DNA from 2 places in the Streptomyces sp. DS1-CR2 genome. Region 1 is predicted to be linked to the other one. Evidence: riboswitches for the same ligand, from Rfam matches in the RefSeq annotation. Region 1 holds a riboswitch; the other holds the start of a gene.
The links. A riboswitch is a leader RNA that binds a small molecule or an ion and turns the genes downstream of it on or off. The one in region 1 is predicted to bind glycine.
Positions count from the first base shown of each region.

Region 2: linked by a shared signal. The riboswitch ahead of gcvP (aminomethyl-transferring glycine dehydrogenase) and the one ahead of gcvT (glycine cleavage system aminomethyltransferase GcvT) in region 1 are both predicted to bind glycine.

Region 1 covers NZ_CM147085.1:6,041,197-6,056,354, reverse strand. The annotation lists gene ACY0PA_RS28945 (alpha/beta fold hydrolase) at 1-203, shown strand, start outside; gene ACY0PA_RS28940 (thioesterase family protein) at 589-1,443, opposite strand; gene ACY0PA_RS28935 (trimeric intracellular cation channel family protein) at 1,511-2,182, opposite strand; partial or broken gene ACY0PA_RS28930 (M1 family peptidase) at 2,292-2,663, opposite strand; gene ACY0PA_RS28925 (ABC transporter ATP-binding protein) at 2,759-4,111, opposite strand; gene ACY0PA_RS28920 (ABC transporter ATP-binding protein) at 4,120-5,220, opposite strand; gene ACY0PA_RS28915 (ABC transporter permease) at 5,217-6,224, opposite strand; gene ACY0PA_RS28910 (ABC transporter substrate-binding protein) at 6,297-8,048, opposite strand; gene ACY0PA_RS28905 (ABC transporter permease) at 8,105-9,103, opposite strand; gene ACY0PA_RS28900 (enhanced serine sensitivity protein SseB C-terminal domain-containing protein) at 9,538-10,344, opposite strand; gene ACY0PA_RS28895 (enhanced serine sensitivity protein SseB) at 10,514-11,281, opposite strand; gene ACY0PA_RS28890 (AAA family ATPase) at 11,388-12,005, opposite strand; glycine riboswitch at 12,202-12,305, shown strand; glycine riboswitch at 12,306-12,417, shown strand; gene gcvT (glycine cleavage system aminomethyltransferase GcvT) at 12,465-13,589, shown strand; gene gcvH (glycine cleavage system protein GcvH) at 13,682-14,065, shown strand; gene glyA (serine hydroxymethyltransferase) at 14,079-15,158, shown strand, end outside.
Region 2 covers NZ_CM147085.1:1,767,803-1,782,960, forward strand. The annotation lists gene ACY0PA_RS08900 (glutamate-cysteine ligase family protein) at 1-544, opposite strand, end outside; gene ACY0PA_RS08905 (hypothetical protein) at 1,036-1,623, shown strand; gene ACY0PA_RS08910 (DUF5999 family protein) at 1,965-2,162, shown strand; gene gcvP (aminomethyl-transferring glycine dehydrogenase) at 2,252-5,137, opposite strand; glycine riboswitch at 5,321-5,416, opposite strand; gene ACY0PA_RS08920 (PRC-barrel domain-containing protein) at 5,531-5,914, shown strand; gene ACY0PA_RS08925 (DNA polymerase IV) at 5,900-7,321, opposite strand; gene ACY0PA_RS08930 (MerR family transcriptional regulator) at 7,378-8,022, opposite strand; gene ACY0PA_RS08935 (bifunctional nuclease family protein) at 8,217-8,690, opposite strand; gene ftsR (transcriptional regulator FtsR) at 8,777-9,520, opposite strand; gene ACY0PA_RS08945 (FHA domain-containing protein) at 9,537-10,499, opposite strand; gene ACY0PA_RS08950 (DUF881 domain-containing protein) at 10,582-11,457, opposite strand; gene ACY0PA_RS08955 (small basic family protein) at 11,463-11,795, opposite strand; gene ACY0PA_RS08960 (DUF881 domain-containing protein) at 11,792-12,700, opposite strand; gene ACY0PA_RS08965 (sugar phosphate nucleotidyltransferase) at 12,790-15,158, opposite strand, start outside.

The DNA of each region.
Region 1 (15,158 bases):
AGTTGGACCTGCCTGTGCTGATCTGCTGGGGCACGCAGGACACCTGGATCCCGGTCGCGCGCGGGCACGAACTGGCGAAGCTGATCCCCGGCGCCGAACTGCGGCTGATCGAGGGCGCGGGGCATCTCGTGCAGGAAGACGCACCCGCCGAACTGACCGGTGCTGTCACGGAGTTCCTGTGGGCGGACCGTACACGGCGGTGATCGCGGCGCCGCAGCGGGCGAGTTCCTCCCGGGTCTCGGGCGGGCCGGCGACCTCGACGTTGTCGGCGAAGGGCAGGAGCGAGCGCGCCTCGCGCACCTACCCGTAGCCGAGGCGCACGGTGATCCACTCGCTGCGGCCCGTCGTCGGCGGGCGGCGCGGTCAGCGCGTTGCCGCCCAGCCGCAGGAACAGGTCGATGTGGGTGCGCCGCACGCGCGCGGTGGCCTCGACGGCCTCCGGCCTGTCCTTGACCTGGCGTTTCAACACGGCCCAGGCATCGGCCGGCTGGACTCCGGGGCGCCGCCGCTCTACGGCAACGGGCTCACCTCGACCCGGTGCACGCCGCTACGGCTCCGGGCTCAGCCCACCCGGATCCGCCGCCCCGTTCAGCTCAGCTTCGCGCGCGCGAGCTGCCGGGACTGGGCCACCAGACGGTCCTCGCTGTCCCAGACCTCGGCGTCCTCCTCCAGGAAACCGCCCGCGAGATTGCGGGTGGTGATGGAGACACGCAGGGGGCCGGGGGCGGGGCGGTGGCGGACGTGGACGGTCAGTTCGACCGTCGGGACCCAGCCGGTCAGGCCCATCTCGAACGCGGTCGGCGGCAGCGCGTCCACCGCGAGGAGCAGGGAGAGCGGGTCCGCGTCACGCCCGTCCGCGAGGCCGAACCAGGCCCGCATCTCGCCCTTGCCGGAGGGCGAACCGATCGCCCAGCCGAGCGTGGCCGGATCGAGCTTGAGGGCGAGCCGCTCGGTGATGGCGGAGCTGCCCTTGATCGGCGTGGGGCCGTCCTGTGCGCCGAAGCACTGCTCGACCGGCGGGAAGTGCGGGGGCTTCGCGGTGGTACGGACGTCGTCCGGGAGCGCGTCAAGGTCACCGTAGGAGGCGAGGACGCGGATCCGCTCGACCTCGGCGCCCTCGTCGTCGTACTGGAAGAGGGAGGCCTGGCCGGTGGAGAGGGTGCGGCCGGTGCGTACGACGTCGGTCCTGATCACGGCGGGGCCGGGCCGGGACGCGGTCAGGTAGTGCGCGGAGATGGTGAACGGGTCGCTGTGCGGCAGCGCGTCGCCGAGGGCGCGGCCGAGAACGGCGAGCAGGTAGCCGCCGTTGACGGCGCTGATGATCGTCCAGCCGGCCGAGAGGTCGATGTCGTACACACCGGGCTCGCGCCGGGTGACCGCGGTGTCGCGGTCGAACTCACTGTCGCCGATGACCGCCTGCGCGGCGGACGATACCTGTGCCATGCAGGTACGGTACAACAGAAAACTACTAAGCGGTAGCTTTTGCGGTCGACCTGCATAACAGTCCAGGTCAGGGCGTCTCCTCCAGCACCTCCGTCGCCGACGACCTGCGGTGCCAGGCCCGTGGCGCCCGCCAGTGGTAGCGCATCGCGAGCAGCCGCAGCACGAACACCGTGATGACCGCGGCGCCGCTGCTGAACGCGGACAGCGCGTCGAAGCGGATGCACAGGACGATGATCGTCGAGCCGACGATCGCCGGTACCGCGTACAGGTCGCGGTCCCAGCGGACCAGGGACGGGACCTCGTTGGCGATGATGTCGCGCAGCACACCGCCGCCCACGGCGGTCGCGAGGCCGAGCGCCGCGGAGGCCGTGAGCCCGAGCCCGTAGTCGTACGCCTTGACCGTGCCGGTGACGCAGAACAGGCCGAGGCCCGCCGCGTCGAAGATGTTCACCGCTACCTGGGTGCGCTCCACCTCCGGGTGCAGGAAGAACACGAGGCCGGCGGCGAACAGCGGGGTCAGGAAGTACCCGAGGTCGGTGAACGCGGCCGGCGGGACGGCGCCGATGACCAGGTCGCGGAACAGCCCCCCGCCCAGCGCGGTGACCTCGGCGAGAACGGCGATGCCGAAGACATCGAAGTTCTTGCGGACCGCGAGGAGGGCGCCGGAGATCGCGAAGACGAAGATCCCGACCAGGTCCAGCCAGTGCTGGACGGAGGGGGTGAAGAGTTCCAGAAGCACCCGACATTGTTACGCACGGCCGGGTGCCGCCCCGAGCCAGGTGTGGCGCGTGGCCTACAGCGCGGGCTTGCCCTTCGTGTAGAGCCACGTCTGGAAGAGGCCGTCGAGGTCCTGCCCGGAGGCCTTCTCGGCAAGGCGGATGAAGTCGGCGGTCTGCGCGTTGCCGCATGAAGTGGGCGCGTCTGCCGTTCACTTCGACCGAGGTGACGGTCAGCTTCTGGAGGTCCAGGTCGAAGGAGGAGAGGTTCTGAGTGGCGCGCGCGGTGACGGTGGTGACGCCGTCGAGGCGGTCGGTCGCGGGGTCGTACGCCACGTTCAGGTCGTAGCGGGTGGCGTCGAAACCGCCGTTGCCGAGCTGCGGGAAGTACGGGTCGCCGATGCCGTCCGAGCCGGGGGTGGGGGCCGGGGCCGCGGCGATCAGACAGAACGGGGCGGCCGCTGTCGCGACCGCCGCCAGACGTGCCGAACGGGAGAGTGCCATAAGTCGTCCCTTCACGCGTGTTCCGATGTAAGGGACACGCAGACTCTGCACTCTCCCGTCAGGGCGTGTACATGACCTGCTCGGTCAAATCCCCGCTACGTGTCCGACGACCCCTGTGCCTCGTCCGTCCCGTCCGCGTCACCCGCGTCGTCCGACGGCTGTACGCCACTGTCGTCACCGGTGCCGGAATCCGCCTCGGGAGCATCGGCAGACTCTTCAGCCGGCACCTCAACCGCATCCGCAGCCGGCTCCGCGGCCGACTCCTCGGCCGCCGACTTGGCCGGCACCTCGGACCCGTCGTCGGCGTCGTCCGCCTCCGTCCGCGCCAGCGTCACCACCTCGATCGCCTCCTTGGCGACCGCGAGCAGCTTGGTGTCGCCCGGCGCCTGGTCCTCGGCGTTCTCCGGGTGGTGACAGGCCACCTGGCGTCCGGGGGCGAGCTGGAGCAGCGGCGGTTCGGCCGTCCTGCAGATCTCCGTCGCCTTCCAGCACCGCGTGTGGAAGCGGCAGCCGCTCGGCGGCGAGATCGGCGAGGGCACGTCGCCCTTGAGCAGGATCCGCTCGCTCTTGGCACCCCGGCGCTTGGGGTCCGGCACCGGCACGGCCGACATCAGGGCCTTGGTGTACGGGTGCATCGGCGCCTCGTACAGCGAGGTGCGGTCGGCGAGTTCGACAATCTTGCCGAGGTACATCACCGCGATGCGGTCCGAGACATGGCGGACGACGGAGAGGTCGTGCGCGATGATCACGTACGTCAGGCCGAGCTCGGACTGCAGGTCGTCCATGAGGTTGACGACCTGCGCCTGGATCGACACGTCGAGCGCGGAGACCGGCTCGTCCGCCACGACCAGCTTCGGCTTGAGCGCGAGCGCGCGGGCGATGCCGATGCGCTGGCGCTGGCCGCCGGAGAACTCGTGCGGGTAGCGGTTGAAGTGCTCGGGGCTGAGGCCCACCAGCTCCAGGAGGCGCTGGACCTCCTTCTTCACCCCGCCCTCGGGCTCCACGCCCTGGAGCCGGAACGGCGCCGAGACGATCGAGCCGATGGTGTGCCGGGGGTTCAGGGAGCCGTACGGGTCCTGGAAGATCATCTGGATGTCCCGGCGCAGCGGGCGCATGCCCCCCGTGCCGAGGCGCGTGATGTCCTGGCCCTCGAACTCGATCCGGCCGGCGGTGGGTTCGATCAGCTTCGTGATGACCCGGCCCATGGTCGACTTGCCGCAGCCGGACTCGCCGACGACGCCCAGGGTCTCGCCCTTGCGGACCTCGAAGTCGATCCCGTCGACGGCCTTCACCGCGGCGACCTGCCGCTGGAGGATCCCCTTCTTGATCGGGAAGTGCTTGACCAGGCCCTCGACCTTGAGCAGCACCTCCCGGTCCTCGGGGGACGCCGCCTGTGCGGGGACCGTGGCCGTCGCAGTGTCCCCTGCGTCCTTCTTCGTCTCGCTCACGGGCTCACTCACAGCTTCGGCGCAATCTCTTCGGTCCAGATCCGCGTACGGTCCTCCGGGCTGAGGTGGCAGGCGGAGAAGTGGTCGCTGCCGACCTCGTGCAGCTCGGGCCGCTGGGTGCGGGTGATGCCGCCCTTGGGCAGGTCCGCGTAGGGGCAGCGCGGGTGGAAGGCGCAGCCCGAGGGGACGTTGATGAGGGACGGCGGCTGGCCCTTGACGGGGATGAGCCGCTCCGTCTGCTCACGGTCGATGCGCGGCATCGAGCCGAGCAGGCCCCAGGTGTACGGGTGCTGCGGCTCGGCGAAGATCTTGTCGACGGGACCGCGCTCGACGCAGCGACCGCCGTACATGACCAGGACCTGGTCGGCGATCTCGGCGACGACACCCAGGTCGTGGGTGATGAGGACGACCGCGGACTCGAACTCCTTCTGCAGATCCCTGATCAGGTCGAGGATCTGGGCCTGGACGGTGACGTCGAGGGCGGTGGTCGGCTCGTCCGCGATGAGCAGCTGCGGGTTGTTCGCCAGCGACATCGCGATCATCGCGCGCTGGCGCATACCGCCGGAGAACTCGTGCGGATAGCTGTCGACGCGCTTGGCCGGCTCGGGAATGCCCACGCGGTCGAGGAGTTCGACGGCCCGCTTGCGCGCGACCTTCTTGGTCACGTCGTTGTGGACGCGGTACCCCTCCACGATCTGGTTGCCGACCGTGTAGTACGGGTGCATCGCGGACAACGGGTCCTGGAAGATCATCGCCATGTCGCGGCCGCGGAGCCTGCGCACGTCGTCCGGGGCGGCCCCGATCAGCTCCTGGCCGTCGAGCCAGATCTCGCCGGACATCTGCACGTTCTTGCCGCGCGCGCCGAGCCGGTGCAGGCCCATGATCGCCAGCGAGGTCACGGACTTGCCGGACCCGGACTCGCCCACGATGGACAGGGTCTGGCCCTTGTCCAGCTTGAAGCTGAGCCCGTCGACGGACTTGACCAGGCCGTCGTCGGTCGGGAAGTGCACCTTGAGGTCGCGCACTTCGAGGAACGCGGTCGGGGGCGCGGCCGGGCCCGCGGCCACCGGCTCGCCCACGGCGGCACCGGTTTTGGACAGTTCGGTCACGAGAGCCTCACCCGCGGGTCGGCGGCGGCGTAGAGAAGGTCCACCAGGAGATTGCAGAAGACGACGAAGAACGCGGCGAGCAGGGTCACGCCGAGCACCTTGGGCAGGTCGTTGTCGGTGATGCCCTGTACCGCGTACTCACCGATGCCGTGCAGCGAGAACACGTTCTCGGTGATCACGGCGCCGCCGAGCAGCAGACCGACGTCCATGCCGAACACGGTGACGATCGGGGTGAGTGCGGCGCGCAGGCCGTGCCGGCCCACCACCGTGCGCTCGCGCAGCCCCTTGGCACGCGCGGTGCGGATGAAGTCCTCGTTCATCGTCTCGAGCATGCCCGAGCGGGTCAGCCGGGCGTAGATGGCGGAGTACAGCAGAGCGAGTGAACACCAGGCCGGGAACAGGGTGTTGGCCCACTGCGCCGGATTTTCCGTGAACGGTACGTATGTTCGCCCGAAGATCGGAATCTGGTAGGTGAAGACGAGCAGCGCCAGCTGGCCCGTGAAGAAGATGGGCAGCGAGACACCGGCCAGGGCGACGCCCATGAAGGCACGGTCGAAGAACGATCCGGGCTTGAGTGCCGAGATCACCCCCACCGTGACGCCGGACACCAGCCAGATGACGGCGGCGCCCGCGGCCAGGGACAGGGTGATGGGCAGCCGGTCGGTCAGCTCGGGCCACACCGCGACGTGGTTCTTGAAGGAGTAGCCGAAGCACGGCGCGTTGCAGTGGACCGTGGTGGGGCCGAGGTCGTAGGTGGACCCCGCGAAGATCCCCTTGATGAAGTGCCAGTACTGGATGTAGACGGGCTCGTCCAGGCCGAGGTTGTGCTTGACCGCCGCGATGTCCGCGGCCGAGGGACTCTTGCCGATGTACTGCTGCGCGAGCTGGTCGGCGGACTGGCCGGCGATTCTCGGCAGCAGGAAAAAGATACAAAACGTGACCGCGGTGACGACCAGCAACAGGATCACTGCCGCGATCAGCCGGCGGATGATGTACGAGATCACGGGGACCGGCGCTGGTGCCCGCGGACCGTGCGGCCCGCGGGCACCAATGCCTTCACCTGCCTTCCGGGGCTGCTACTTCTTCGTGGTGCCGATGTTGAGGTAGTCGTACTGCCCGCTGAAGGCGGCCGTGGACACCAGGTTGGTGGCGTACGGCGAGCGGTACATCAGGACCTTGAAGTAGGTCAGCGGGACGAGCGCCGCGTCCTCCATGGCCTGCTTGTCGATCTGCGCGTACAGGTTGTTGCGCGTGGCCTCGTCGGGCGCCCCGATGGCCTCGGCGAGCATCGAGTCGACCTTCTTGTCGTCGAGCTCCGACAGGGCGGTGTTGCCGGACTTGCCGACCGCCTTGCTGTTCAGGATCTGCTGCAGGAAGCCGTAGCCCGACGGCCAGTCGGCGCCCCACTGCATCATCATGATGCCGACGTTGTTCTTCTGGTTGAACTTCGGGACACCGGCGTAGTCGGTGAAGTACTTGCCCGACGGGTACTGCTTCAGGCTGGCGTTGATGCCGACCTTCTTCAGCGACTCGATGAGCGCCTGGGCACCGGAGACTTCCTCGTCACGGTCGCTGCGCGCCGTGATCGTGGTGTTGATCGTCTTCTCGCCGCAGGCCTTCAGGGCGTCCTTGGCCTTGGCCACGTCACCCTTGTTGCCGCGGGTGGCGTAGACGTCTTCCTTGGCGTAGCCCGTGATGTCCGGGGGCAGGACCGTGGTGGCGACGTCACCGCGGATGGGTCCGCCCTGAGCGGTCTGCACCGAGACCTTGTCGATCGCGTACTCGACGGCCTTGCGGCAGTCGACGTTCGTGAACGGCTTCAGCTTGGTGTTGATCGCCGCGTAGACGAGACGGCCGCCGTAGGCGTTGTCCGTGTTCGCCATCTTCGACTTGTCGTTGACCAGCTGCGCCTGCGTCTGGGTGTCGACGCCCTTGCCCTGCAGGTCGATCAGGGTGTCGCCGGACTGCAGGTCCTTGTCGATCGTCTGCTGGTTGACCTTCAGGTTGACGACGATCTTGTCCGGGTACTGCTTGCGCAGCGGGTCGGACTTCGGGTCGAAGTTCTTGTTGCGGACCAGGACGGCCTGCTTGCCCTCCTGGTAGCTCTGGAACTGGTACGAGCCCGAGGAGACGATGTGCTTGACGTAGTCGATGCCGTCGTCCTTGGCCTTCGGCACCGGCGCGGTCTGCGGGGTGGCGACCAGGTAGTCGAACTCCTGGAAGGCCTGGTTCAGGTGGAAGACGATCGTGGTGTCGTCCGGCGTCTCGATGGACTTGAGGCCCTCGGCGCTCTTGTCCTTGTACGGACCCTTGTACTTGTCGCCGCCCTTGAGGAACTGCTGGAAGTAGTTCGGGCCGAGGGAGAGCACGTCACGCGCGAAGTTCGAGCGCTCGACGGCGTACTTGACGTCCTTGGACGTGATCGGCGAGCCGTCCTGGTACTTCAGACCCTTGCGGATCGTGTACGTCCAGGTCTTGCCGCCGTCCGACTGCTTGCCGGGCGCCGAGGCGAGGTCGGGGACGAGCGTGTTGCCCTTCTCCCCCGCGTCGGGCTTGAACGTCATCAGCGGGCGGGCGTACAGCCGGCTGAAGTTGTACATGTAGGCGTAGTACGTGTTGCCCGGGTCGAACGAGTCGGGGACGTCCGACATCGCGTAGGTGACCGTGCCGCCCTTCTTCGTCGAGGCGTTGACGACGTCCTTCGTGGCGGCGTTCGCACCGGCCGACTTGTTGCTGCCGTCCGAGCCGTCGTCGGCCTTGCTGCAGCCGGCGAGCAACATGCTCACGCTGCCGATGGCCGCAACCGCGGCAAGTGATGACCTTCGCATGATGGTCGGAATCCCCTCCATTGTCGGAAACTTGTGGAGCTCTCGTGCGGCCGGACTCAGCGACTGCGCGGGTCGAGAGCGTCGCGGAGACCGTCACCGAGCAGGTTGAACGCGAGCACGGTGACGAAGATGGCGAGGCCCGGAACGATCATGTACTGCGGATCGACCTGGAAGTAGTCGACGGCCTGGTTGAGCATGCCGCCCCAGGAGGCCTGCGGCGGCTGGATGCCCACGCCCAGGAAGCTGAGCGACGCCTCGAAGATGATGTTCGTCGGGATCAGCAGGGTCGAGTAGACGATGATCGGTGCGACCAGGTTGGGCATCAGTTCCCGGAACAGGATGTACGGGCCTCGGGCGCCCATCCCGCGGGCCGCGTCCACGAACTCCCGCTCGCGCAGCGCCAGGGTCTGGCCGCGCACGATGCGGCCCAGATAGGGCCAGTTGAAGAAGCCGATCACGAAGATCAGCACGCAGATGTGCAGCGGCAGCCCGTTCAGACCGAACGCTCCGCCCTGGAGGGTCGCGGAGATCGAGATCGCGAACAGCAGCAGCGGGAACGCCAGGAAGGTGTCCATCATGCGGCTGATGACCGAGTCGACCCGGCCGCCGTAGTACCCGGCGACGACGCCGAGGATCGCCCCGATGACGTTCGACAGGACGGTCGCACCGAAGGCGACGACGAGGGAGACCCAGGAGCCTTCGAGGATGCGCGCGAGGATGTCGCGGCCGAACTTCGGCTCCACACCCAGGGGGTGGTCGCCGCTCATACCGCCGAGACCGCCCTTGGGGAGCGAGCTGGTGGGGTCGATCAGGTCCTGGTGGAACGTGTTCGGGTCGAGGCCGAAGAGATGCTGGAGGGGGCGCGCCAAGGCGGCGATGAGGATCAGCAGAATGACGACGACGCCGCCGGCGACGGCGACCTTGTCCCTCTTGAAGCGGTTCCAGGCGATACGCCCGAGGGAGCGCCCCTCGATCTGCTGCCCCTTGGTGCCGGCGAGCACAGCCTCGGGCTGCACCTCGGCCTGGGCCCCAGTGGTCTCGATCGGTGCGGTCACGGTGTGGTTGACCCCTCTCGGCCGACGGTGGCCGGCCCACGCCCGCCGCTGTAGCGGCTTGATCCTGTTTCACACGCTGGACAGTCCGGGGGCATGGCCTCGTAGTTGACCGTTCAGCTCGTACACAGAGTCGAAACCCCGTGTCTGCAGGGAGTCTTCAATGCGTCTGTGACCAGCCGCCAGCCCTCACCGTGAAAGGTTGCGCAACCGTGATGAGGCGGCAGGAGTGCATTATGCGGACGCGGGAACCGGCTGAGCGGACAATTCACTCCGCTCCGGCAGAGCTCCATCGGGTCCGGAATACGCCACGGTGGCCGATATGGTGAGAATGCCCGGGTGGTGCACCAACTCGCCCTGAAACGGGGCGGAATAGGGCCATCTCAACCCGGAGATTTCCGGCGACAGTTGGAGCCAGGGCCCCGTGGTGAACGGTTTCAGTACGTCCCGTGCGGCGGCGGGTACCCGTACCCCGTGACGGGGGCGGGCGCGGGGGCGGCCGGGGCGGCGTGCGCCTCGCGGTCGTAGAACGGGCGGGCGTTGGCGCGCAGCCACATGGCGACGGGGTCGTGCTCGTCGGACATCGCGACCGTGGAGACGGGCAGTCCGTCGGGCACGGCGACGACCGACTGCTGCATCATCGCGCGCACCGCGTCCACGGACACCGGCGACGCGTCGTACACATCGAGGCCGATCGCGAGATAGGGCGCGCCGAGTGTCGGCTGGACCCAGGCGCGGCGCAGCGAGCGGATCGCGGTGGTGCGGTGCGCGTTCTGCGTGAGCAGGGCGTAGAACTGCGGGATCTCGATGGCGGGGTCGCTCAGGCGCAGCGGCCCGGCGGGCTGGCGGTCGAGGCCGCCCGCGATGCGGCGCAGGTCGAGCCACGGGATGCCGACGCCGCCGCCGGGCGCGTGCGGGTTGAGCCAGAGGCCGTAGTGGTCGGGGTAGAGCGTGCGGGCCGCGTCGACGCCGCCGACGACCTCGTACGCGCGGCTCCAGCCGGAGGCGGACAGCTCCTGGGCGGAGGTGACGCAAGGGGCGTACGAGAAGCCGTCGACCTCCATGTTCCCGTACTGCGCGTCGGGGGAACCGGCCTGGCCGTGCCAGAGCAGCATCCACACCTGACCGGCGCCCGGGTCCGCGAGCGCGCTGAGCAGCGCCTCGTAGGCGTCGTAACGCCCCGGCGTCACCTGGCGCAGCATCTGCTCGACCTGACCGGCCGCGGCCGTGCCCGACGCGCTCACCCGTAACCGCCCCTTCGTGACGTACCCGACGATTTCGACCCGCCCCCCGTGGCGGGACCGCCCAGACAGGTCATGAAACCAGCTTAAGCGGCGATCCTGGCACCGACTTGACGTACGCGCGGCCGACGACTTTCCCGTGTTTTCCCGGACGGGGACCGGTGCCGGGCTTTCAGTGACCCTGCGTGTAGAACGGCCGCAGCGTGGCGCGCATCCAGTCACCGACCGGGTCCTGGGTGATGTCGAGCAGGACGAGGTTCACCGGCCAGGGCGCGGGAGCACGGCCGAGGGCGCGGCCCAGGGCATCCATGGGCAGGTTGCGCGCGGCGCCCTCCCACTGCGACAGCTCGACGCCGACGAAGAGGAGGGGGGCGCCGCCCTCGACGCTGGCGAGGCAGCGGCGGGCGGTCAGGACGACGCCGGACGCCTCGAACTCCTCGCGCACGGCGGCCAGGAAGTCGACCGGGTCGTCCTGCCAATCGGGCTCGTAGAGGCTGACCCGGCCGCCCGTGGCGGGCCCGTCCAGCGGCGTACGGCCGGACTTGCACAGCTCGGCGACGGCGGGCGGGGGCAGCGGGACGCCGACGGCGCCGTCCGGATTCACCGCGATGCCGACCTGCGGGGGCAGCCCGCGCGCGAACTCGACGGCCGGCGCGACCGTGCAGCCCATCCGGTCGCCGACGACCGCGAGGAACTGCTCCTCGGAGCTGAAGACGGGCACATAGGCCTGGCCCTCGATCTCCAGCGTCGGCAGGTCGAGGTTCGGGCTGCCGGGTCCGCCGCCCTGGGGCAGCGGTATCCACACCTGGCTGCGCCCGAGGACCTCGACGATCCGGCCGCCCGCCGAGTCGACCCCGAGGGAGGCGGCGAGCACCTCCTCGAGCTCGTTGGCCGGCCACCCGCCGTACGGATGTGCGTGAGCCTGCGCCGGAATGTCCATGTGCCTACCACCCGCTCTGGAACCGCTCTGTCTGCGGCCGAACCCTAGCGCGTGCGGGTGGCAGAACACCCTCCGCGTCCGTAGGTGCACAGACGGTCGCGGCCGGTCAACTCCCCTCGAACCCGATCCCGTTCAGCACATCCGTCGCGTCCCGGTCGAGCAGCACCGCGGACGCGCAGCCCCACGGCAGGTCACCGCGCTCGGCGGACTCCACCAGGCCGGCGACCGCGCGGCGGTGCCGGGCGAACGCGTAGCGCGAGACCCCGCGGCCGCGGTCCCGCTGGCCCGCGAGCGCCGTGTCCGCGCCGACGTCGAGCAGCATCAGATGCAGGTCCGCGCCGCGCCGCCCGGCCTCCTTGGCCAGCCAGCGCCGCACCCAGCGTTGCGTGCCGCAGTCGTGCAGGACGACGCTGCCTCCCGAGCGCAGGGCCCGCCGCAGCCCGGCGAAGTGCGCGAGCCGCACGAGCGGGCGGTACACGGCGTACGGGAGCAGCCGCGGCAGCCGGGCCGCCCAGCGGTCACGCGTGTCCTGCGAGTCGATGCGCACGGCTCCCCCGGCACCGACCACGCGGCGCATCAGCGTGGACTTGCCACTGCCCGGGAGCCCCGAGACCACGATCAGGTCACCCCGCGCGAAGCCGAGGCGCCTCGGCGTGCGACCACCTCTGCCGCGCAGATCCCTGACGACCGGCCCGCGCCCTGTCGCCGCCCCGGGGCGGGGCACAGCGCGCTGCCCGACCCCTGCCGCCGCGTACGCACCCGCCACTGCCTTGTGCACCGTGATCGTCCTCCCCTTCCGGTCACGCCACCCTTTCCCGCCAAGTGTAAAGAGACGGTAATGCCCTACAAGTGGATTCCCCGTACGGTGGGCATGCAATGATGTGCGCGCCAAGAGCACGACCAACTGCATACCGGCCGCTTGAATCCGCGCGGGAGAGCTCCCCGGACGCCTACGCGTCCCCGGGGGCGCCGAAGGAGCAAGTTCCTCCCTTGAATCTCTCAGGCCCCGTACCGCGCGGGCGAGGCATATCTGAAAAGCGGGCGGCCTTCGGCCGCTCCACCCAAGGTGCAAGCCGCGACCACCTGTACGTGTGGCGCCGGCGAACCTCTCAGGTTCCGATGACAGATGGGGAGGAAGACCATCGCCCTCGTCTGTCATGCCTGGGATCCTGGAGCACCACTCATGAGCAACGTCCCCCGTAAGACCGCCCTCGACGCCCTGCACCGCTCGCTGGGCGCGACGATGACCGACTTCGCGGGCTGGGACATGCCGCTGCGGTACGGCAGCGAGCGCGACGAGCACATCGCGGTCCGCACCAAGGCGGGCCTCTTCGACCTGTCGCACATGGGCGAGATCACCGTCACCGGGCCGCAGGCCGTCGATCTCCTCGACTACGCCCTCGTCGGCAACATGTCCACGATCGGCCCCGGCCGCGCCCGCTACACCATGATCTGCCAGGAGGACGGCGGGATCGTCGACGACCTGATCGTCTACCGCCTGGGCGAGCACGAGTACATGGTCGTCGCCAACGCGGGCAACGCGCAGATCGTCCTCGACGCGATCACCGAGCGCGCCGCCGGCTTCGACGCCGAGGTCCGCGACGACCGCGACGCCTACGCGCTGATCGCCGTCCAGGGCCCCGAGTCCCCCGGCATCCTGAAGTCCCTCACGGACGCCGACCTGGACGGCCTCAAGTACTACGCGGGCCTGCCCGGCACCGTCGCCGGCGTCCCGGCCCTCATCGCCCGCACCGGCTACACCGGCGAGGACGGCTTCGAGCTGTTCGTCGCCCCGGAGCACGCCGAGAAGCTGTGGCAGGCGCTGACCGACGCGGGCTCGCCGGTCGGGCTCGTCCCCGCCGGCCTCTCCTGCCGCGACACGCTGCGCCTGGAGGCCGGCATGCCGCTGTACGGGCATGAGCTGACGACGGCGCTGACCCCCTTCGACGCCGGTCTCGGCCGCGTCGTGAAGTTCGAGAAGACGGGCAACGAGGGCCGCTTCGTGGGCCGCGAGGCGCTCCAGGCCGCCGCCGAGCGCGCCGAGACCGCGCCGCCGCGCAAGCTCGTCGGCCTGATCGCCGAGGGCCGCCGGGTGCCGCGCGCCGGGATGTCCGTGGTCGCCGACGGCAAGGTGATCGGCGAGGTCACCTCCGGTGCCCCCTCTCCCACGCTCGGCAAGCCGATCGCCATCGCCTACGTGGACGCGGCGCACGCCGCCCCCGGCACCGAGGGCGTGGGCGTGGACATCCGCGGCGCCCACGAGCCGTACGAGGTCGTGGCGCTGCCGTTCTACAAGCGCCAGAAGTAGTCCGACCAGTCCTCACGGGGGCCGCCGGAAGTAACCCAGCGCACACCCCTCTCGTTCCGCAGCACCCACCCGCGTACAGGAGAATTCAGATCATGAGCAACCCCCAGCAGCTGCGCTACAGCAAGGAGCACGAGTGGCTGTCGGGCGCCGAGGACGGCGTCTCGACGGTCGGCATCACCGAGTTCGCGGCCAACGCGCTCGGCGATGTCGTCTACGCCCAGCTCCCCGAGGTCGGTGACACGGTGACTGCGGGCGAGACCTGCGGCGAGCTCGAGTCGACCAAGTCCGTCAGCGACCTGTACTCCCCGGTCACCGGCGAGGTCGTCGAGGCGAACCAGGACGTCGTGGACGACCCGTCGCTGGTGAACTCCGCCCCGTTCGAGGGCGGCTGGCTGTTCAAGGTCCGCACCTCGGAAGAGCCGAAGGACCTGCTCTCCGCGGACGAGTACGACGCGTTCTCCGGCTCCGGCAACTAGGGACACCACGACTATGTCGCTCATGAACACCTCGCTGCACGAGCTCGACCCGGACGTCGCCGCCGCGGTCGACGCCGAGCTGCTCCGCCAGCAGTCCACCCTCGAGATGATCGCGTCGGAGAACTTCGCTCCGGTCGCCGTCATGGAGGCCCAGGGCTCGGTCCTGACCAACAAGTACGCCGAGGGCTACCCCGGCCGGCGCTACTACGGCGGCTGCGAGCACGTCGACGTCACCGAGCAGATCGCCATCGACCGGGTCAAGGACCTCTTCGGCGCCGAGTACGCCAACGTCCAGCCCCACTCCGGCGCCTCCGCCAACCAGGCCGCCCTCTTCGCGCTCGCCAAGCCCGGCGACACGATCCTCGGCCTGGACCTCGCCCACGGCGGCCACCTCACCCACGGCATGCGCCTGAACTTCTCCGGCAAGCAGTTCGACGTGGTCGCGTACCACGTCGACGAGGCCGGTCTCGTGGACATGGCCGAGGTCGAGCGCCTCGCCAAGGAGCACCGCCCCAAGGTGATCATCGCGGGCTGGTCCGCCTACCCGCGCCAGCTGGACTTCGCCGCGTTCCGCCGCATCGCGGACGAGAGCGGCGCCTACCTGTGGGTCGACATGGCCCACTTCGCCGGACTCGTCGCGGCCGGGCTGCACCCCAACCCGGTCGAGTACGCGGACGTGGTCACCTCCACCACGCACAAGACGCTCGGCGGGCCGCGCGGCGGGATCATCCTCGCGAAGAAGGACTTCGCGAAGAAGCTGAACTCGTCCGTCTTCCCCGGCTTCCAGGGCGGCCCCCTGGAGCACGTGATCGCCGCCAAGGCCGTCTCCTTCAAGGTCGCCGCGAGCGAGGACTTCAAGGAGCGCCAGCAGCGCACCATCGAGGGCGCCCAGATCCTTGCCGCCCGCCTGACCTCGGACGACGCCCGCGCCAGCGGCGTGAACGTGCTGTCCGGCGGCACCGACGTGCACCTGGTCCTGGTCGACCTGCGCGAGTCCGAGCTGGACGGCCAGCAGGCCGAGGACCGGCTCCACGAGGTGGGCATCACGGTCAACCGCAACGCCGTCCCGAACGACCCGCGTCCCCCGATGGTC
Region 2 (15,158 bases), 4.3 Mb from region 1:
CTATGGACCCCGAGCTGCAGCGCAGGTGCTCCACCCCGTCGATGTCGACCACGAAGTCCTCGCCGCGCGCGGCCACCATCTGGTCGTTGAGAAGGCTGTAGCGGTCCACGTCGGACAGGTTCGCGGAGACGAGATCATCGGGCGCGAGCGTCGGGAGAATGCCGATCATCACGATCCCGGCGTCCACCTCGTTCGCTTTCCGGTGGGCATAGGCGAGGCCGGTCCTGAGCTCCTCGGCGAGCCGGTCGAGAACCCGGCCTTCCAATCGATGGGGGGCAATATTCACTTCCAGATTGAACATTCCGAGTTCGGTCTGGAAATCACGGCTCGCGATGCGCTCGAGAACTTGCGCATTCATCATTCTCGGCATGCCGTCGGGCCCCGCGAGATTCAACTCGATCTCCAGACCCATCAGATTTCTCGGACGGTCGAACCTCTCCTCTTCCAGGAGTCGCCCGAGCCCCACCAGGCACTGCTGCAGCTTCCTGCGGTAGTGCCGTCGATCGGACAGGTCGAACGCGCCCGCCACGACCTTCTCCCCCATGGAAGCGTCCCTCCTCGCATGGACGACCCGGCCACCCGGCCGCTGTGTCACGGTGGATGATGCCCAGGCAATGTGATCGATAACGCCTCGCTCTCCGCCACGGGCGAGTAGGCTCGCAGCAGTTGTCACGGGGCACATTCACGAGGCATGCAGCATCTCGAAGAGTCGGTTCCACCTGGCCTGGTGATAAACACCGACGAGAATCGGCCGTCCGCTCGCCGTGAAGATTACGAGGTCACGGACCCGGCCCCGCTGAAAATCGGGAGATTTCCCTCATCTCGCCGACCGAATAACGCCTTGCCGAGCATTTTCGAGACGGCTAGCCGAAACACCGCGTGAACACGTGTCGTATAAACTCCGCGAACGAGGCAGAGAGTTGGCGCTCGCGGTACCTGCCCCCGCCCCCTCTGGCCCGGTCAGCAGACACCGCCGTCCGCTCGTCCCGCCACGCCCTCGATCCACCGTGCCTGTCGAATGAGAGGCGACCCACCATGCCGCTGCATGTCCCTCCGGCTCCCGCGCCCGCCCTGCGCACCGTCCTCACGGCCCTCGGTTCCCCCACCGCAGTCCGCGAGGCCCGCACCCCATCCCTGCGCTCCGCCCAAGGACCGGCAAGCCCCGAACTCCCGTTGCCCGTCCATGTACTGGACCGGGTCACGGGCAGCGCGGGCCCCGCGCCGACCCGACTCGCCGGCTGGCGGTTCCTGATCCGCTGCGGGGAGCGCGCGGTGGCCGCCGCCGACACGATGCTGACCGCCGACGGCTGGGCGTTCTCGCACTTCTTCGAGGGTCCGTACGTCGCGGCCACCGAACGCGCGCTACGCCAGGCCGAGTCCCTGCCCGCCGCCTACCAGCCGCGTCTGCTCTCGGTCCCGGAGCTGTACATGCTCACCCTGTGGCTGCACGGGGACTGCAACGCCGACGCCTCCACGGGACATCCCGCGGCCAGTGACCTCCTGGTCCCGCTCGCGCCCGCGCCGCCCGGCATCGCCGCCCACCGCCCCCACCGGGTCGCCGAACTGCTGCCCGTCCTCACCCATCGACTGACCCCCTCGCCCCTTCTGGGCTCGCCCGCCTGACGCGACCGGGCCGCCTCACGCGCCCGCGCCCCGCTACCGATGCCGACCGGTCGCGGGGCGCAGCCGTGCCCTCGCCCGCCCTTCCGGACTAGCCCGGTCAGGCCACCCCGAACCACCCGAAGGGACAGTGCAGTTGGGGTGAACCGTCCGCACGGGTGACGCGTCCTCATCCAGTGAGGACCGCTGCGACGAAATACCTGCGGATTGACGCCCGTGGGGCAACACTGGGTTCCGGACCGACCGACAAACGGGGGGCGGCCATGAACAACGCTTCGAGCCGCAGGACAGACAGCGACATCACACCCATCACCGACATCACTTCACAGGGAAAGATCCCATCCATGTGCCAGCACCAGCCACCGTGCCCGTCCGCAGACTCCGCCGACCGGGAGGCCGCGCTCCCTGTGGCCCACCACCCCGAACAGGGCTGGAGTCTGCTCTGCAACGGCGTCCTGCTCTTCGAGGACACCGGTGAGCTGCTGCCCAACGGCCAGATCATCGCTCCGCACCGCCCCGTGCACGTCGTGACCGCGGCCTGAGCGGAGCCGGACGCCGACGGCGTCCCCCGTACGAAAGGGCCGGCCCCGGGAAACCCCGGAACCGGCCCTGACGCATGTCAGCGCGAGTATCAGTCCTCGTACGCGTCCATGGGCGGGCACGAGCAGACGAGATTCCGGTCGCCGTACGCCTGGTCGATGCGGCGGACCGGCGGCCAGTACTTGTCGGCGGCCACGACACCGGCGGGGAAGACGGCCTCCTCGCGGCTGTACGCGTGCTCCCACTCGCCGCCGAGCGCGGCCGCGGTGTGCGGCGCGTTGCGCAGCGGGTTGTCCTCGGCGGGCCACCGGCCTGAACCGACCTTCTCGATCTCCCCGCGAATGGCGATCATCGCCTCGCAGAACCGGTCGAGCTCGGTCAGGTCCTCGCTCTCGGTCGGCTCGATCATCAGCGTCCCGGCCACCGGGAACGACATGGTCGGCGCGTGGAACCCGTAGTCGATGAGCCGCTTGGCGATGTCGTCGACGCTGACGCCGGTCGCCTTCGAGACCGGGCGCAGATCGATGATGCACTCGTGCGCGACGAGGCCGCCGGGGCCCGTGTACAGCACCGGGAAGTGCGGCTCGAGACGCTTGGCGATGTAGTTGGCGCTCAGCACCGCGACCTGCGTGGCCCGCTTGAGGCCCTCGCCGCCCATGAGACGCACATACGCCCACGAGATCGGCAGGATGCCCGCGGAGCCCCACGGCGCCGCGGAGATCGGGCCGACGCCGGTCGCGGGTCCGGCGGCGGGCTGCATCGGGTGGTTGGGCAGGTACGGCGCGAGGTGCGCGCGGACGCCGACCGGGCCGACGCCCGGACCGCCGCCGCCGTGCGGGATGCAGAACGTCTTGTGCAGGTTGAGATGCGAGACGTCGCCGCCGAAGTGGCCCGGCTTGGCGAGGCCCACCAGGGCGTTCAGGTTGGCGCCGTCGACGTAGACCTGGCCGCCGGCGTCGTGTACCTGCGCGCAGATGTCGGCAACGTGCTCCTCGAACACACCGTGCGTCGACGGGTAGGTGATCATCAGGACGGCGAGCTCGTCGGCGTACTGCTCGATCTTGGCGCGCAGGTCGGCAATGTCGATCTCGCCGTCGTCGGCCGTCTTCACGACGACGACCTTCATGCCGGCCATCACGGCGCTCGCGGCGTTGGTGCCGTGCGCGGACGACGGGATGAGGCAGATGGTGCGCTGGTCGTCGCCGTTGGCGCGGTGATAGCCGCGGACGGCGAGGAGACCGGCCAGCTCGCCCTGCGAACCGGCGTTCGGCTGGAGCGACACCTTGTCGTAGCCGGTGACCTCCGCGAGGCGCTCCTCCAGCTCACGGATGAGCGTGAGGTAGCCCTGTGCCTGCTCGGCGGGCGCGAAGGGGTGCAGCTGGCCGAACTCGGGCCAGGTGACCGGCTCCATCTCCGTCGTCGCGTTGAGCTTCATCGTGCAGGAGCCCAGCGGGATCATGCCGCGGTCGAGCGCGTAGTCACGGTCGGCCAGCTTGCGCAGGTAGCGCAGCATCGAGGTCTCGGAGCGGTGCGCGTGGAACACGGGGTGCGTCAGGTAGTCGTCCCCGCGCAGGAGGTCCGCGGGCAGCGTGTCCTCGGCGGCCGCGTCGAGCGCGTCGACATCGGCCTCGACACCGAACGCGGTCCAGACGGCGCCCAGTTGGGTACGCGTCGTGGTCTCGTCACACGAGATCGACACGTGGTCGGCGTCCACCAGGTGGAGGTTGACGCCACCCTCGCGCGCGGCGCTGACGATGTCGGCGCCGCGCCCGGCGGCCTTCACGGTCAGGGTGTCGAAGTAAGCGCCGTGCACGACCTCGACACCGCCGGCCTTGAGGCCCGCGGCGAGCAGCGTCGCGTACCGGTGGGTGCGCCGCGCGATGCCCTTGAGTCCGTCGGGTCCGTGGTACACGGCGTACATGCCGGCCATGACGGCGAGCAGCACCTGAGCGGTACAGATGTTGCTGGTGGCCTTCTCCCGCCGGATGTGCTGCTCACGGGTCTGCAGCGCGAGGCGGTACGCCTTGTTGCCGTCGGCGTCGACGGAGACGCCCACGAGGCGGCCGGGCAGGCTGCGTGCGAACTTCTCGCGGACCGCCATGTAGCCGGCGTGCGGACCGCCGAAGCCCATCGGGACTCCGAAGCGCTGCGTGGTACCGACGGCGATGTCGGCGCCGAGCTCGCCGGGCGAGGTCAGCAGCGTGAGGGCGAGCAGATCGGCAGCGACCGTGACGACGGCGCCCAGCTCGTGAGCCTGCTCTATGACCGGCTTGATGTCGCGGACAGCTCCGGAGGCGCCCGGGTACTGGATCAGGACGCCGACGACGCCGCGCTCGGCGACCTCGGCCGGGATGCCCTCGGAGAGGTCGGCGACGACGACCTCGACACCGGTCGGCTCGGCGCGCGTCTGGATCACGGCGATGGTCTGCGGCAGGGCGTCCGCGTCGACCACGAAGGCACCGTTCTTGACCTTGCCGATGCGCCGCGACAGCGCCATGGCCTCGGCCGCGGCCGTGCCCTCGTCGAGCAGCGAGGCGCCCGAGGTCGGCAGGCCGGTCAGCTCCGCGACCATCGTCTGGAAGTTGAGCAGTGCCTCGAGCCGGCCCTGCGAGATCTCCGGCTGGTAGGGCGTGTACGCCGTGTACCAGGCCGGGTTCTCCATGACGTTGCGCAGGATGACGGGCGGCGTGAACGTGCCGTAGTAACCGAGTCCGACCATCGAGTCGAGGACCTGGTTGCGGTCCGCGAGGGAGCGGAGTTCGGCGAGCACCTCGGCCTCGGTGCGGGCCCCGGGAAGATCGAGCGCCTCGGCGCTCTTGATCACGTCCGGGACCGCGGCCGCCGTCAGCTCGTCGAGCGAGCCGTACCCGACCTGCGCGAGCATCTTGGCCTGCGCTGCTTCATCCGGACCGATATGGCGCTGCTCGAAGGGGATTCCCTGCTCCAGCTGGGAGAGCGGAATACGGTTGGCGGTCATTGCGGAGGCCTCCTGGTCATACGACCTGCGAGGGGCACCACGGCGCGGGTGCCCGGACGGCCTCCCCCTCTGTCATCTCAACCTGAGAGCTTCACCGGCGTACCCCACATCACGAAGGGCATGCCGACTTTCACCGTCGGTGAGAGCGGAGGCCTGAACGCCCGCCCTGCTTTCCAGAGTGACCTCGTCCGTGCGGTACAGGGGCCTGAGAGATTCCGGGGAGGAGTTGCTCCTTCGGCGCCTCCGGTGTCATCCGGAGGACTCTCCCGCACGGGGTCAGCAGCCATCGCCAGCCTACCAGCGGCGACAACGCCCCCGGCTTCGAGTGGCCGCCGTCACCAATGTGCACTTTGGTAGTGCTTACGGATGAGTTGCGAGCAGCTGGAGGGCCCCGTGCAGACCGATGTCGATCCGCGAAACCTGATCGGCCGCAAGGCGTTCGACCGCAACGGAGCCAAAATCGGGACTGTCGACGAGGTCTACCTCGACGACGCGACCGGGGTCCCGGAGTGGGCGGCCATACGCACAGGCCTGTTCAGCCGGGACGCCTTCGTCCCCCTGGAGCCGAGCGAGCTGGTGGAGGGCACCCTGCGCATCCCCTTCGAACGCTCCCTGATCAAGGACGCCCCCGACTTCGGGGTCGGCCGTCACCTCTCTCCCGAGCAGGAGCTCCAGCTCTACCACCACTACGGGCTCGACGTCACGGGCCCGGACGACCCCGAGCCCCCTCAGGACCGCAACTTCGGCAAGATCGCCGGCACATCAGACGACACCTGACCCGGCACCCTGCTCCCCCGCGTCAACCCGCCTCACGTCGCCCTCCGCCACCAGCGGCAGCGGCTCCGCGGGGACGAGCGCGGGGTCGTCGGTGCGGAACGTACGCACTCGCCCCGGCTCCGAGTACGGCGTCTCGAAGCGCACCGTCACCCTCCCGAGCCCGCTCCCCTGCACCCACCCGTGCCCGAACTCCTCGTGCCGCACGTCGTGCCCGGCCACCCAGCGCCGGTCCGCGGCCTCGACGACCTCCTCGGCAGCCACCTGGCCCTCATCCCCCGCACCATCCACCCCTTCCGTCTCCCCCTCACCCTCGGCCGCGTGCGCCTTGGCCTCGGCCTGCGCCTGCGCGAACAGATCCTCCTGCGTGTAGTCGGCCAGACCCGTCACTCCCACGCCCAGCAGCCGCACCCCGCCCGTCGTGTCCACGGACTCCAGGAGCCGCGCCGCCGCCTCCCGCACCACTGCGGGGTCGTCGGTGGGCCCGCGCAGGGTCTCGGATCTCGTCAGCGTGGAGAAGTCGTAGCGCCGCACCTTGAGGACCACGGTCCGCCCCGACCGCTCCGCCCCCCGCAACCGCTGCACGCACCGCTCCGCAAGCCGCTGCACCTCGGTCCGCACCCGCACCCGGTCGTGGATGTCCACGTCGTACGTGTCCTCGACCGACACCGACTTGGCGTCCCGCTCTGCCACCACGGGCCGGTCGTCGTGCGCGAGAGCCATGGCGTACAGCGACGCCCCGTGCGACTTCCCCAGCAGCCGTACGAGCTCGTCCTCGCCCGCCTCCGCGATCTCCTCGACCGTGGTGATCCCGGCACGTCTCAGATGGTCCCCGGTCGCCGGCCCCACGCCGGGCAGCGTGCGCACGGACATGGGCCCGAGCATGGCGCGCTCGGTGCCGGGCACGATCAGCCTCAGACCGTCCGGCTTGGCCTCCTCGGAGGCGATCTTCGCCAGCATCTTCGACGCCGCGATCCCGACAGAGCCGGTCAGGCCGGTCACGGCCCTGATCTCCTCCCGCAGCCGCTCACCGGCCAGCCGCGCCGACGCGGCGTCCCAGGCCACCTCACCGGCCTCAAGATCGACGAACGCCTCGTCGAGGCTCAGCGGCTCCACCAGCGGCGACAGCTCCCGGAGCAGCCCCATCACCTGCTCGCTGACCTCGCGGTACAGCTGGAAGCGCGGTACGAGATACGCCGCATTGGGCGCGAGCCTTCGCGCCTGTCCGATCGGCATCGCCGAGTGCACCCCGAACACGCGGGCCTCGTACGAGGCGGTGGCCACCACCCCACGAGGTCCGATCCCGCCCACGACCACGGCTTTCCCGCGCAAGCTCGGCTTCGATGCCTGCTCCGCCGAGGCGTAGAAGGCATCCATGTCGAGATGCAGGATCGTGGGCGCGGTTCTCACATGTCCGATGCTGCCCTATGGCACTGACAATGCCCCGGCGGACGCATCGACCCAGCTCACACCGCGCGGTTGCGCCGTCTCGCCAGCTCGTCAGCGGGGTTGTTCCCGTGGAGCGTCTCACCGGTGTCGATGCGCTCTCCGTGCAGCTGCGACAGGGCGCTCTCGACGTCCCGCCACACCACACCGACCGCGATACCAAAGATGCCCTGACCGCCCTGGAGCAGATCGTGGACCTCCGTCGGCGAGCTGCACTCGTAGACGGTGGCGCCGTCGCTCATGAGGGTCAGCCGCTCCAGATCGCCGAAGCCGCGCTCCCGCAGGTGCTGCACCGCGGTGCGGATGTTCTGCAGTGAGACACCGGTGTCCAGGAACCGCTTCACGATCTTCAGGACGACGACGTCCCTGAAGCTGTAGAGCCGCTGGGTCCCCGACCCGTGGGCGGGGCGCACACTCGGCTCGACCAGACCGGTCCTCGCCCAGTAGTCCAGCTGCCGATAGGTGATACCGGCCGCCGCGCACGCGGTGGGTCCCCGGTATCCGACCTGCTCGGGCGTCGCCTCGTCATCCCCCTGAGCGACCACCGGCAACACCGTCGGCCGACGCGGAATGTGACCGGCCGCGTGGCCGTGAAGCGAGTACGGGCCGCTCTCCGCCGGAATGTGTCCGACGCCCCCAGCCGTACCGTCGCCGCTGCTTCTCACGCCGACCTCCTCTTTGACCTGCCTTCTCGACGGTAGGCAGTCACCAGGGGTGCGTCAACGATCGCCACACTCGGCACGCCGAGTGATAATCACCCTACGAGTGGTTTCCCGTACCTCACCGCGGGGAAAGGCTAGCCGAATGGTCCGGCCGGGCCCCCGGCGCGGCAGCGGCCGCCTTCCGGCGGCCGCTCGCGTCACTGACTGTTGGTCCCGAAATCCTCGGGCGAGATCTGGTCGAGGAATTCGCGGAACTTCTCCACCTCGTCCTCCTGCTCGTCCGGGATCGCGATCCCGGCGTCATCGAGCACACCGTCACTGCCGTAGATCGGCGTACCGGTGCGCAGCGCGAGCGCTATGGCGTCCGACGGGCGGGCACTGACCTCGACACCGCTCGAGAACACCAGTTCCGCGTAGAAGACGCCTTCGCGCAGGTCGGTGATGCGTACTTCCGTGAGCTCCTGCCCGACCGCCTCCAGCACGTCCTTGAAAAGGTCGTGCGTCAGCGGGCGTGCGGGGGCCATGCCCTGCTGTGCGAAGGCGATGGCCGTCGCCTCCCCCGGTCCGATCCAGATGGGGAGGTAGCGGTCGCCTCCCACTTCACGCAGGAGCACGATCGGTTGGTTGGAGGGCATTTCGACCCGGACACCTACGACGTCGAGCTCGTTCACACAGCAACCCTAGGACGTGCCCGGCAGGTTTGGGTAGTCGGGCACCCGTCGACCGCCGGTCGCACACCGCGCGAGCACCCCTCGGATCAGGGCAGACGCACGCCGAGCGCGGTCTGCACAAGCGCCCCGTGAAGCTTCACGGTCAGCCCCGCCAGCTCCTTCGCGCGGGCCTGCGCGTGAGCCCTGGTCTGGGGATTGCGGTGCCGTCGCAGAGGCGCGACGACCTGGTCGACCAGACCGGCCTCCCGGTCGGCAGCGGCCTTCATCGCCCGCAGATGCCGCGGCTCGATCCCGAAACGGCCCAGTTCCATGACCAGCTCCGCGACCGTGACCGCCTCCGCGTCGTATCCGCCGTCGGGCAGCGGCGCGATGAGGCCGTACGACTCCCACTCGTCCAGCTCGGGGGACTCGATCCCGGCGGCGGCAAGCAGCTCGTCACGGCCCACACGGGCCACTGTCGGGCCTTCGCCGCCCTCCGGGGCCGTGCCGTCCTCGCCGTCACCCGGCCGCCCCGGAGAGGGCAGCGTGATCGCTTCTCCCCGCTCCAGGGCGTCGAGCTGTTCCTTGATGACCTTCAGCGGCAGATAGTGGTCCCGCTGCATGCGCAGTACATGGGCGAGTCGCTCGACGTCGTCCGGGCTGAACTTGCGGTACCCCGAGGGGGTTCGCTGCGGCTCGATCAGCCCCTCCGACTCCAGGAACCTGATCTTGGAGATGGTGACTTCGGGGAACTCGTCGCGCAGGACGTTCAGCACGGTGCCGATGCTCATCAGCCGACTGTCCGTGAGGGCGATGCCGTGACCGGCACCGCCCTTCGGTGTTTGAAGCATGGACCTTCCTGACAGGTCAGATGCCCCGCTGGCTCGCGTAGAAGACCAGCCGGTACTTGCCGATCTGCACCTCGTCGCCGTTCGACAGCGTGACCGAGTCGATCCGCTCCCGATTGACGTACGTGCCGTTGAGGCTGCCCACGTCGCTGACGGTGAAGGCGCCGTCAGCCCCGCGACGGAACTCCACGTGACGGCGCGAAACAGTCACGTCGTCAAGGAAGATGTCGCTCTGCGGGTGCCGTCCCGCCGTGGTCAGTTCGCCGTCGAGGAGGAAGCGGCTGCCCGAGTTCGGACCACGTCGCACCACCAGGAGCGCCGAACCGAGCGGCAGGGCGTCGACGGCGGCCTGCGCCTCCGGGGAGAGCGCCGGCGACAGCGTCTGACCGGTGACTTCGGCGTCGTAGGCCTCAAGGCCCGAAATGGAAATCGTCGAGGTCGTCTCGGACGGACGCTCGGCTCCGGCGCGCAGGGGCGCACCGCAGTTGGAGCAGAACCGGCTCGCCTCGGCGTTACGGTTTCCGCACCTCGTACACACCAGTGCCGACATGGACGGATCCTCCTGCCGCGGCTGCCCCGCGGGGGCATGGGACGCATACGGATCGGAGGTAAACCCTCCACCCGCACTTGAGGTTGACGGTTCCCCGAAACCTATGCGGCCGGACACGGCAGGGTCAACAGACGACGCGCCCTGTCCGCCCGAAATGTCACCGCCCTGAGGACCGACCTGATCACGGAACAGCGGGCGCTCCGCCCCCTGCACCTCCGCGTCCTGGGTGCGCGGTGCACGATGGCGGGCAGTGGCATTGGCATTGCCGCTGTCCTCACGTGCGCTCTTGCCGAACAACTTCGCAAACAACTTCACGGGCGATTCCCCTTGACCGAAACAGACCCGCCCGTGGGGCAGGACGAACCCTGATTGCACACACCGCCATACATCGGCGACACAGACATCCTCACAACGTCCGTATCCGCCAAACAGTTTCCACCACGCACCCCGCTTACGGTGCGCCGACCCCCCGCAACCTCATGCCCTGGCCGGACTGCCCCCATGCGCCACCGTCTCACTGGGACGACGACTGAGCGTAGTCAGGCCGCTTCGCCGGTCGCAAGGCGTCCACGACGATCTTCTGTGCCTGTGTCACGGTAACGGTGGCCTGCTCCTTCTCCAGAGTCTGAACCACCCCACCAGGGATGTTGAGCGCCGGCTCCAGGTCCTGCGGCTTGCCGATGACCTTGAAGACGAAAGGCTCGCCGATCTTGTGACCGTCCACACTCACCCGTCCGCCGCTCGCGTCCGTCAAATACGTGTCGGCCACGACCCGGACGTCGTTCACCTGGATCGCCTCGGCGCCCGCCGCGCGGAGCTCCTGGATCGCATCGAGCAGCATGTCCGCCTGCACCGCGCCCTTCTTGTCGCTGACCGTCAGCGTGATCCCGGGGCCCTGCGCCGCCACGGTGCCCGCCAGAATGCCGAGTTGCCGCTCCCTCTCGACCGTCTGCTTGCGGGCCTCCTCGGCCTGGTCCGAGCTGTTCTCCAACTCGGTGCGCTGCCCCTCGAGACGCTGCTTCTCATCTCCCAGACGCTGAGTACGGTCGTCCAGTTCATCGAGGATGCGTACGAGATCTTCCTGACGTGCGCCGCGCAGCGCGCTGCTGTCGCTGTTGGACCGCACCTGGATGGCCAGACCCAGGCCGAGCACGAACAGCAGGACGGCGACGATGAGTTGCGCACGGGAGACCCTCGGCGGCCACAGGCCCTTGGCCAGCCGCTGGCGTCCGGTCAGTGCGGGGTCCTTCGCCTCCGCCGCGGGCGCTTCCGTGTCGTCCGCGCCGTCCGCGCCGTCCGCGTCATCCGCCGCTTCGGGCGCGACCTCGTCCGGCAGTTCCTTGCGCAGGCGGTGCTGCTCGTCGTTGTTCTTGTTCTCGTCCTCGGACATCGGCCTCACGCCCGGAAGATGTGCCGCCGGATGGCGGCCGCGTTGGAGAAGATGCGGATACCGAGCACCACGACGACGCCGGTGGACAGCTGCGCGCCCACGCCCAGCTTGTCGCCCAGGAACACGATCAGGGCCGCCACGACGACGTTCGACAGGAACGACACGACGAAGACCTTGTCGTCGAAGATCCCGTCGAGCATCGCCCGCAGGCCGCCGAACACCGCGTCGAGGGCCGCCACCACGGCGATCGGAAGGTAGGGCTCGACCACCGCCGGAACCTCGGGGCGGACGAACAGTCCGACCACGACTCCCACGACGAGGCCCAGTACGGCGATCACGATGTGCCCTTCTCTGTTCTCGGCTGTGCTGTACGTACGGTCACGCTCGGCGCTGCGGGCAGGCGGACGTCGTCCTGGGCGGAAATGCTGGTCCGGATCCCGAAGTTCTCCTGCAGCGCGTGCAGGTACAGGCCGTCAGGGCTGTTCTGGAACCGGGTGCTCAGCCGCTGGCCGTCCCCCACCGCGAGCACCGTGTACGGCGGCACGAGCGGTCTGTTGTCGACCAGTATCGCGTCACCCGCCGCGCGGATCGCGGACAGGGCCGTCAGCCGCTGTCCGTTGATGGCTACGGCCTCGGCACCGGACTGCCAGAGCCCGTTGACCACCCGCTGCATGTCCCGGTCGCGCACCCGCCCGGTGTCCGAGAACCCGGTGCTCTCGCGCGGCCCTCCGCCGCCCTGGTCGGCTTCCTTGGCGTCGTCGACGGCCAGCTTCACTCCCGGCCCGTGCACCGCCGTCGCGCCGGAGAGCAGACCGACCAACTCGCCTTTGTCGCCGCCGTGTTTCTTCAGCGCCTCACGCTGGCGGTCGCTCACGTCGTTGCGGAGCGAGTCCACCGTGCGCTCGAGCTTGTCCGCGGCGTCCGTCTCCCGGTCGATACGGGCGATGAGCTCCTCGCGCTCCTTTGCCACGACCGGTGCCGCGACCCGCGCCTGCGCCGCCCCCACCGTCACCACGAGCGCCGCGAGGACGAGCCCCGCCGCGAGCCCGAGCTTGGCCCGCAGGGTACGTGGCATGCCACCGCTGCCCTCGGCCTTCTTACGGGCCGCCGCCTCCGCGTATCCGTCGTCGAGGCTGTGGTCCATCACGTTCGTCAGCAGCGACATGGAGGCGTCGGGACGCCTGGGGCTCACGGGGTGTGAGGGACTGCTCCGATCGGGGGGCTGCTGCGGCATGCCGCACATCGTCGCACGTGGTGGCCTCTACCTCCGAATGGCCCCACCGACGGGCCGGTCGGCGCCCGTGACAGGCGCCGACCGGCCCGTACGACGACTCAGCGACCGGCGCTGTCCACTACTGCCGCCCACTCGTCGAGCAGCTGCTGTGCCGACGCGTCGTCGGGCCCCTCGGCCCACAGATGGGTGACGGCCTCGGCCGGGTCGGGCAGCACCATCACCCAGCGCCCGTCCGCCTCGACGACCCGCACGCCGTCGGTCGTGTCGACGGACCGGTCGCCGGCCTCCTCGACGACCCGCCGCATCACGAGCCCCTTCACCGCCCACGGAGTCGCGAGGTCCCGCTTGAGTACATGTGCCCGCGGGATCCGCGCGTCGATCTGACTCAAGGTCAACTGCGTCCGCGCCACGAGCCCGATCAGCCGGACAAACGCGGCCGCGCCGTCGAAGACGGAGCTGAACTCCGGAATGATGAACCCGCCGCGACCGTCACCACCGAAGATGGTCCCCTCGTCCCGCCCGACCCGAGTGAGGTCGTCCGGCGACGTGGTCGTCCACTCCACCTGCGTCCCGTGGTACGCGGCCACCTGCTCGGCGATACGGGTCGTGGTCACCGGCAGCGCGACCCGGCCGCTGCGCCGCTCGGCTGCCACCAGGTCCAGCATGACCAGAAGCGCACGGTCGTCCTCGACGATGCGGCCCTTCTCGTCCACCAGCGACAGCCGCTCGCCGACCGGGTCGAACCGGACGCCGAACGCGGCCCGCGCGGACGCCACGATCTCCCCGAGGCGTACAAGCCCGGAGCGGCGCGCGTCCCGCGTCTCGGTCGGCCGGGACTCGTCGAGCCCCGGGTTGATAGTCAGCGAGTCGACACCGAGCCGCCCGAGCAGGCTGGGCAGCACCAGACCGGCACTGCCGTTCGAAGCGTCGACGACGACCTTGAGCCCCGCCTCGGCAATCCCCGTCGTATCGACATTCCGCAACAGGGAACCGGTGTACGAGTCGAAGACGCTCGACGGGAAGTGCAGGTCGCCGATCTCGCCGGGGAACGCCCGCCGGTACTCCTGCCGCGCGTACACCCGGTCCAGCTTCCGCTGGCTGGCCTGAGAGAGGTCCGCTCCCCGCTCGTCGAAGAACATGATGTCGACAGAGTCAGGCACTCCGGGCGTCGTGCGGATCATGATCCCGCCGGCACTGCCCCGCGCGGTCTGCTGCCGGGCGACGGGCAGCGGCACGTTCTCCAGATCGCGTACGTCGATGGCGCTCGCCTGCAACGCGGAGATGACCGCGCGCTTCAGGGCTCGCGCACCACGCGAGTGGTCACGGGCCGTGGTGACGGTCGAGCCCTTCTTGAGCGTCGTGGCGTACGCCCCCGCGAGCCGTACAGCGAGTTCCGGGGTGATCTCCACGTTGATGATGCCGGAGACGCCACGGGCGCCGAAGAGATGCGCCTGGCCCCTGGACTCCCAGATCACCGAGGTGTTGACGAAGGCGCCGGCCTCGATGGTCTTGAACGGATAGACCCGGACGTTGCCCTGGATAATCGATTCCTCACCGACCAGGCACTCGTCGCCGATGACGGCGCCGTCCTCGACGCGGGCGGCCCGCATGATGTCGGTGTTCTTGCCGATGACGCAGCCGCGCAGATTGCTGTGCTGCCCGATGTACACGTTGTCGTGGACAACGGCCTTGTGCAGAAAAGCCCCGCTCTTCACGACGACGTTCGAGCCGATCACGGTGTGCTCGCGCAGCTCGACGTCGGCTTCGACCTTGGCGTAGTCGCCGATGTACAGCGGACCGCGAAGCACAGCGTCCGGATGAACCTCGGCACCCTCTGCGACCCATACGCCGGGCGAGATCTCGAATCCGTCGATCTCGACGTCGACCTTGCCCTCGAGCACGTCGGCCTGCGCCTTGACGTAGCTCTCGTGCGTGCCGACGTCCTCCCAGTAGCCCTCGGCGATATAGCCGTAGACCGGCTTGCCTTCCTTCATGAGCTGCGGGAAGACGTCACCGGACCAGTCAACCGATACGTCGGCCTCGACGTAGTCGAATACCTCGGGCTCCATGACATAGATACCCGTGTTCACGGTGTCGGAGAAAACCTGGCCCCAGGTGGGCTTCTCGAGGAAACGCTCGACCTTTCCCTGTTCATCGACGATGGTGATGCCGAATTCGAGGGGGTTGGGAACGCGGGCCAGGCAGACCGTGACCAGCGCACCCTTTTCCTTGTGGAAATTGATGAGGTCGGTGAGGTCGAAATCGGTCAGAGCGTCACCGGAGATCACAACGAAAGCGTCGTCCTTGAGTGCTTCCTCTGCGTTCTTCACGCTGCCGGCTGTGCCGAGTGGCTTCTCCTCATTGGCATAGGTGAGCTCCATGCCGAGCTCTTCGCCGTCCCCGAAGTAGTTCCTGACGAGTGATGCCAGGAACTGCACGGTGACGACGGTCTCGGTGAGCCCATGCC